DNA from 3 places in the Streptomyces sp. NPDC058812 genome. Region 3 is predicted to be linked to each of the others. Evidence: predicted binding sites of a transcription regulator. Region 3 holds the regulator's gene; each other region holds the start of a gene.
What was found. Region 3 encodes HrcA, which represses chaperone genes, less so after heat shock. Its sites were predicted from a motif close to TTNGCACTCNGNNNNNCNGAGTGCNAA; they were not measured.

Region 1 (2,264 bases), on a different contig from region 3:
TCCTCGGACACGGCGGCGACGGCCGCGTCGATGCCCTTCTTCAGCAGCGCCGGGGAGGCACCGGCGGCGACGTTCTTCAGGCCCTCGCGGACCAGCGCCTGGGCCAGCACGGTGGCGGTGGTGGTGCCGTCACCCGCGATGTCGTTGGTCTTGGTCGCCACCTCCTTCACCAGCTGGGCGCCGAGGTTCTCGTACGGGTCCTCGATCTCGACCTCGCGGGCGATCGTGACACCGTCGTTGGTGATGGTCGGGGCGCCGAACTTCTTGTCGATGACGACGTTGCGGCCCTTGGGGCCGATCGTCACCTTCACCGTGTCGGCGAGCTTGTTGACGCCGCGCTCGAGGGCGCGACGGGCGTCCTCGTCGAACTTCAGGATCTTCGCCATGGGAGCGTGAGCCCTCTCGGAAATCTTGGGGTTAAACGGCACTGCGCCCCGGGCGCCCGGCTTCATATCGATTGCGGGGGCCAGGGGCGCAGCAGTAAAGCAAGGTGCTTCGGTGCTTCGGTGAACTACTTCTCGACGATCGCGAGCACGTCGCGGGCCGAGAGGACGAGGTACTCCTCGCCGTTGTACTTCACCTCGGTGCCGCCGTACTTGCTGTAGAGCACGACGTCGCCGACGCTGACGTCGAGCGGAAGACGGTTGCCGTCCTCGAAGCGGCCCGGGCCAACGGCCAGGACGACGCCCTCCTGGGGCTTCTCCTTGGCGGTGTCCGGAATGACCAGGCCCGAAGCCGTGGTCTGCTCGGCGTCGAGCGGCTGGACCACGATGCGGTCCTCGAGCGGCTTGATGGCAACCTTGGAGCTGGTGGTCGTCACGATCCGACCTCCCCCTTCGGAGATCTCACGGGGTTAACTGTCTGAGGTGGCGACCAGGTGGATCCGTCGTCGCGGGTGCCGGACCTGCCCGTCGCGTAGTTGGCACTCTCCAGTGGGGAGTGCCAAGGCCGAGACTATGACCGCGATTAGCACTCGGTCAAGCGGAGTGCCAATGCCGGCGGCGCGTCGGGGGTATTTCAGTGAACGCCGGGCCGGGTGGCGCACCCCGCGTCGGCGCGGAACCCGCCGGGTACGGCCGCCCCCAGACCCCGGCTTTCGGCCTGAACGGCCTCGCCCTCAAACGCCGGACGGGCTGACTTGTCCACCCGGCGTCAGAGGTAGTCCCCCAGGCGGCCCGCCCTCAGCCCCTGCTCCTCGATCGTCTCCAGCAGACGTTCCGTGCGGGTGCTCAGGCCCAGGCCCGTCGGGTGGTCCGGGTCGACGGACACGATGTCGCCGGGGTGGAGGCGGTGCTCGCCGCGGGTGTAGCTCAGGCCGCCGTCGGCGTTCAGGGTCGCCCGCCACAGGACGACCGTCGCGATACCGCAGTCGGCGGCGGCGCGCAGGGTCGTGGGGTCGTACGTGCCGTAGGGCGGGCGGAAGAGGTGGGGGCGGACGCCGAAGCGGGACCTGAGCTTGGTCTGCTGGCCGCAGATCTCGGCGCGCTGGCCGGCGTAGGGCAGTCCGCGCAGGGAGCGGTGGTCCAGGGTGTGGTTCTGCAGGCTCGCGCCGACCGAGCGGAGCCGGGCGAAGTGGCCGTACGCGGGTCCGGCGACGTTGTCGGTGAGGAACAGGGTGACGGGGAGCCGCCGTTCGCGGACCAGGTCGGCGAAGTGCGGGTCCCGCTCGGCGCTGTCGTCGAAGGTGAGGAAGACGACCCGGTCCGTGGTGCGGACGTGGTCCACGACGGGCGGCAGGTTCTGCCCCCGGTCGCTGCCCTGAGCGGGCTCTCCCGCCGCCGGCTGCTGCGCGGGGCCGGCGAACTGGGCGCAGCCGGTGAGCAGTACGGCTGCCAGGGCGGCCCCGGCCGGCCGGAACCGCCCGCGCCTCACAGGTAGTCCTCCAACCGGGCCACGGCGTATCCCTCGGCGGTGACCTTGTCGAGGAACTCGCGGACCATGTCGCGCATGGTGCCGCCCCAGTCGTCCTCGCCCCGGAAGTGGGTGAGGACGATGTCGCCGGGGTGGATCTCCCGGTCCCACTCGCGGTAGTCCCAGTGGTCGGCGAAGACCTCCTCGTTCCAGATCGGGGCGTACTCGATGCCGCAGGCCTTGGCGGCGCGCAGGGTGTCGCGGTTGTAGTTGCCGTAGGGCGGGCGGAAGAGGGTGGGGCGCTTGCCGTAGCGCTTCTCGATCACGTCCTGCATGCCGCAGATCTCGCGCTTCTGCTCGGCGTAGGACAGGCCGGGCAGGTAAGGGTGGTGGAGGGTGTGGTTGTTGAGGGT
Region 2 (2,264 bases), on a different contig from region 3:
GTGATGACGACCTTGCGCGCGCTGCCCAGGAGGTCGAGCGTGGCGTTCTCCAGCTTGAGGCCGACCTCCTCGGAGATGACCTCACCGCCCGTGAGGATGCCGATGTCCTGGAGCATCGCCTTGCGGCGGTCGCCGAAGCCCGGGGCCTTGACGGCGACGGACTTGAAGGTGCCGCGGATCTTGTTGACGACCAGGGTCGACAGGGCCTCGCCCTCGACGTCCTCGGCGATGATCAGCAGCGGCTTGCCCGACTGCATGACCTTCTCCAGGAGCGGCAGCAGGTCCTTGACGTTGCCGATCTTGGAGTTGGCGATCAGGATGTACGGGTCGTCGAGCGACGCCTCCATACGCTCCATGTCGGTGGCGAAGTACGCCGAGATGTAGCCCTTGTCGAAGCGCATACCCTCGGTGAGCTCCAGCTCCAGACCGAAGGTCTGGGACTCCTCGACGGTGATGACGCCTTCCTTGCCGACCTTGTCCATGGCCTCGGCGATGAGCTCGCCGATCTGGGTGTCGGCGGCGGAGATGGAGGCCGTGGAGGCGATCTGCTCCTTGGTCTCGACGTCCTTCGCCTGCTCCAGCAGGGCGGCGGAGACGGCCTCGACGGCCTTCTCGATGCCGCGCTTCAGGGCCATCGGGTTGGCACCGGCGGCGACGTTGCGCAGGCCTTCCTTGACCAGGGCCTGGGCGAGAACGGTCGCGGTGGTCGTACCGTCACCGGCGACGTCGTCCGTCTTCTTGGCGACTTCCTTGACCAGCTCGGCGCCGATCTTCTCGTACGGGTCCTCGAGTTCGATCTCCTTGGCGATGGAGACACCATCGTTGGTGATCGTGGGGGCGCCCCACTTCTTCTCGAGGACGACGTTGCGGCCCTTGGGGCCGAGCGTCACCTTGACGGCGTCCGCGAGCTGGTTCATGCCGCGCTCGAGGCCGCGCCGTGCCTCCTCGTCGAACGCGATGATCTTGGCCATGTGAAGTGGTCCCTCCAGGACTGGGGGTGATTCCTTCGGACCGCGCCCGCGCCCGCGACGGACGGCTCGCCGGCCTCGTGGTTCCTTCCCCACCCGGCCTGCGGGCCTCACCGACCCGGTCCTTCGTTGTCACTCTCACCTTCAGAGTGCTAACGCAATGATTAGCACTCGACCCTGCCGAGTGCAAGCGCCTCTCGGGGATCGGCGCGGGTTCGGGGCAGACCGAAGGGCCCGCACCCCGTGGGGTGCGGGCCCTTCGGAGAAGACCGCTGACTTGCCGTGGTCGCGCGTCTCAGGCGCTGAGGCGAACCATGTCGGCCTGCGGGCCCTTCTGACCCTGCGAGATCTCGAACTCGACCCGCTGGCCTTCTTCGAGGGTGCGGTAGCCGTCCATCTGAATCGCGCTGTAGTGGACGAAAACATCCGCACCACCGTCGACCGCGATGAAGCCGTACCCCTTCTCCGCGTTGAACCACTTGACGGTGCCCTGAGCCATGCCTAACTCCCCTATTACTGGCCCTTGCACAGATCCGCACTTCGCGGACCCGGGTCAGACCTCACCCCCCACGACTGGGGGCGTGCGCCGGAACGCGTCGACCGCGGCTGAATGTATCTGTCCAACTGCCGTCTGCAACAGGTCAATCGGACGAGAAATCTGGACGTACCTGGTCCGGAATGTGGCGAGAATTCGCCTGAATTCGGGTCAAGTCGGGGCACACAAAGAGAACAAAAGCCGCGAAATACGCCCACACTTTGGCTACATCTTGTCGGGCCGGCGGCAGGAATTCAGGGTTCCCGACCTTCCGATCGGGAGCGCGTTCCCCAACCCTACCGCGCTCAACCACATGGAATTGCCCCCTCCGCTTCTCTTACGGAGGGGGCAATTCGTTGAACTGAGCGTTACCGCGATTACCAGAGGTAACGAGGGGCGGGTCAGCCGCCGGCGACCGCCGGGATGATGGAGACGCCGGCGCCCTCCGGGGTCGCGGTCTCCAGGCCCTGCTCGAAGCGGACGTCGTCGTCGTTGACGTAGACGTTGACGAAGCGACGCAGCTTGCCCTGGTCGTCCAGGACACGGGCGGCGATACCGGTGTGGTTCTTCTCCAGGTCGGCGATGACCTCACCGAGGTTCGCGCCGTCGGCGGCGACCTCGGCCTTGCCGCCGGTGTAGGTGCGCAGGATGGTCGGGATGCGAACGGTCACGCTCATGCGAGGCCAGCCTCTCGGAAGGAGTCCAGGTTCGGGCGGATGGTGGCGGTGAGGCCGGTGCCGGCCACCGCATCGAGGGTCTTC
Region 3 (2,264 bases):
TCCTCACCGCCCAGGTCGAGCAGCCGGTCCAGGGCGGCGGGCCAGTGCGACGGCACGGCGTCGGGGCCCGCCTGCGGCTCACCGGACTCCTCGACCAGGTCGCCGCAGAAGACGACCTCCGGGTCGCCCGGCACCAGCACCGCGAGGTCGTGCCCGGTGTGCCCGGGGCCCACGTTGGCGAGCAGCACCTGTCGGCCGCCGCCCAGGTCGAGCGTCCACTCGCCGCAGACCTCGTGGCGGACGCGGACCAGCGCGTCGACCGCCTCCTCCGCCAGCCGCGCGTCCAGCCCCTCCGCCACCGCCTCCGAGCGCAGCGCCTCCCGCCCGTGTCCGCCCCGCGCGAACACCGCCTCCGTGCCCACCGCGCCGTAGACCTCCGCGCCCGCGAACGCGGCGGCGCCGAGGACGTGGTCGAAGTGCGGGTGGGTCAGCGCGAGATGTGTCACACGGTGACCGGCGAGTTCCTGCGCCCCCGCGCGCAACCGGGCGCCCTCGCCGAGGCTCGACCCCGCGTCCACCACCAGCGCCGCGCCGGCGCCGACGACCAGCCCCGCGGTGCAGTCCCACACCGGCAGCCGGCGCCGGCCCACCCCGGCCGCGACGCGCTCCCATCCCAGGTCTTCCCAAGTCACCGTCACGACGACGACGCTAGCGCCGCGACACCTCCGTTCACGGCGGCGCGGCCCCGGCCTTGCCGGGGGCGTACCCCACGGCCGTACACTGGGCCGGGGAAGTCTGGCACTCGCACGCCGTGAGTGCCAGGGACGGACCGTGAGACAGGCGACGACAGGCAAGACGCCGGCGGACGACTTCGGGAGGTGTGCGCGAGTGCTCAGTGAACGCAGGCTGCAGGTGCTGCGCGCCATCGTCCAGGACTACGTCGGCACCGAGGAGCCGGTCGGCTCCAAGGCGCTCACCGAGCGGCACAACCTCGGCGTCTCCCCGGCCACCGTGCGCAATGACATGGCGGCCCTGGAGGACGAGGGGTTCATCGCCCAGCCGCACACCAGCGCCGGGCGCATCCCGACCGACAAGGGCTACCGGCTCTTCGTCGACAAGCTGGCCGGCGTCAAGCCGATGACCCCGCCCGAGCGGCGCGCCATCCAGAACTTCCTGGAGGGCGCCGTCGACCTCGACGACGTGGTGGCCCGCACGGTGCGGCTGCTCGCGCAGCTGACCCGGCAGGTCGCCGTCGTGCAGTATCCGTCGCTGACCCGCTCGACCGTGCGGCACGTGGAGTTGCTCTCCCTGGCGCCCGCGCGGCTGATGCTCGTGCTGATCACGGACACCGGCCGGGTCGAGCAGCGGATGGTCGACTGCCCGGCGCCGTTCGGCGAGGCGTCCGTCGCGGACCTGCGCGCGCGGCTCAACAGCCGGGTCGCCGGGCGCCGTTTCTCGGACGTGCCGAGCCTGGTGGAAGATCTGGCGGAGGCCTTCGGGGCCGAGGACCGCGGTACGGTCTCCACCGTGCTCTCCACTCTCCTGGAGACGCTGGTCGAGGAGAACGAGGAGCGGTTGATGATCGGCGGCACCGCCAATCTGACCCGCTTCGGGCACGACTTCCCCTTGGTGATCCGACCCGTCCTCGAGGCGCTGGAGGAGCAGGTCGTGCTCCTCAAGCTGCTCGGCGAGGCGAAGGATCCGGGCGTGACCGTCCGTATCGGTCATGAGAACGCCCACGAAGGACTCAACTCCACGTCCGTCGTGTCGGTGGGCTACGGTTCGGGCGGCGAGGCGGTTGCCAAGCTCGGCGTGGTCGGACCGACCCGCATGGACTACCCGGGAACGATGGGAGCGGTACGCGCAGTGGCACGGTACGTCGGACAGATCCTGGCGGAGTCGTAGGTGGCCACGGACTACTACGCCGTACTCGGCGTGCGCCGCGACGCTTCCCAGGACGAGATCAAGAAGGCGTTCCGGAGGCTCGCCCGCGAGCTGCACCCGGACGTCAACCCCGATCCGAAGACCCAGGAGCGGTTCAAGGAGATCAACGCCGCCTACGAGGTGCTGTCGGACCCGCAGAAGAAGCAGGTCTACGACCTCGGGGGCGACCCCCTCTCGCAGGCCGCCGGCGGTGGCGCGGGCGGCTTCGGCGCGGGTGGCTTCGGGAACTTCTCGGACATCATGGACGCGTTCTTCGGTACGGCGTCGCAGCGCGGGCCGCGCTCGCGCACCCGCCGGGGCCAGGACGCGATGATCCGCATCGAGGTCGAGCTGGACGAGGCCGCCTTCGGCACGACCAAGGACATCCAGGTCGACACCGC

Region 1: groES (co-chaperone GroES) is a predicted target of HrcA. The motif match lies at 967-993, and genes of this name have one in related genera.
Region 2: groL (chaperonin GroEL) is a predicted target of HrcA. The motif match lies at 1,133-1,159, and genes of this name have one in related genera.

The regions. Positions count from the first base shown of each region.
Region 1 covers NZ_JBHYOB010000004.1:127,577-129,840, forward strand. The annotation lists gene groL (chaperonin GroEL) at 1-386, opposite strand, end outside; gene groES (co-chaperone GroES) at 512-820, opposite strand; gene ACFW48_RS10060 (polysaccharide deacetylase family protein) at 1,153-1,872, opposite strand; gene ACFW48_RS10065 (polysaccharide deacetylase family protein) at 1,869-2,264, opposite strand, start outside.
Region 2 covers NZ_JBHYOB010000003.1:395,495-397,758, forward strand. The annotation lists gene groL (chaperonin GroEL) at 1-971, opposite strand, end outside; gene ACFW48_RS08685 (cold-shock protein) at 1,264-1,467, opposite strand; gene ACFW48_RS08690 (MoaD/ThiS family protein) at 1,905-2,180, opposite strand; gene thrC (threonine synthase) at 2,177-2,264, opposite strand, start outside.
Region 3 covers NZ_JBHYOB010000001.1:356,794-359,057, reverse strand. The annotation lists gene ACFW48_RS01675 (MBL fold metallo-hydrolase) at 1-638, opposite strand, end outside; gene hrcA (heat-inducible transcriptional repressor HrcA) at 829-1,845, shown strand; gene dnaJ (molecular chaperone DnaJ) at 1,846-2,264, shown strand, end outside.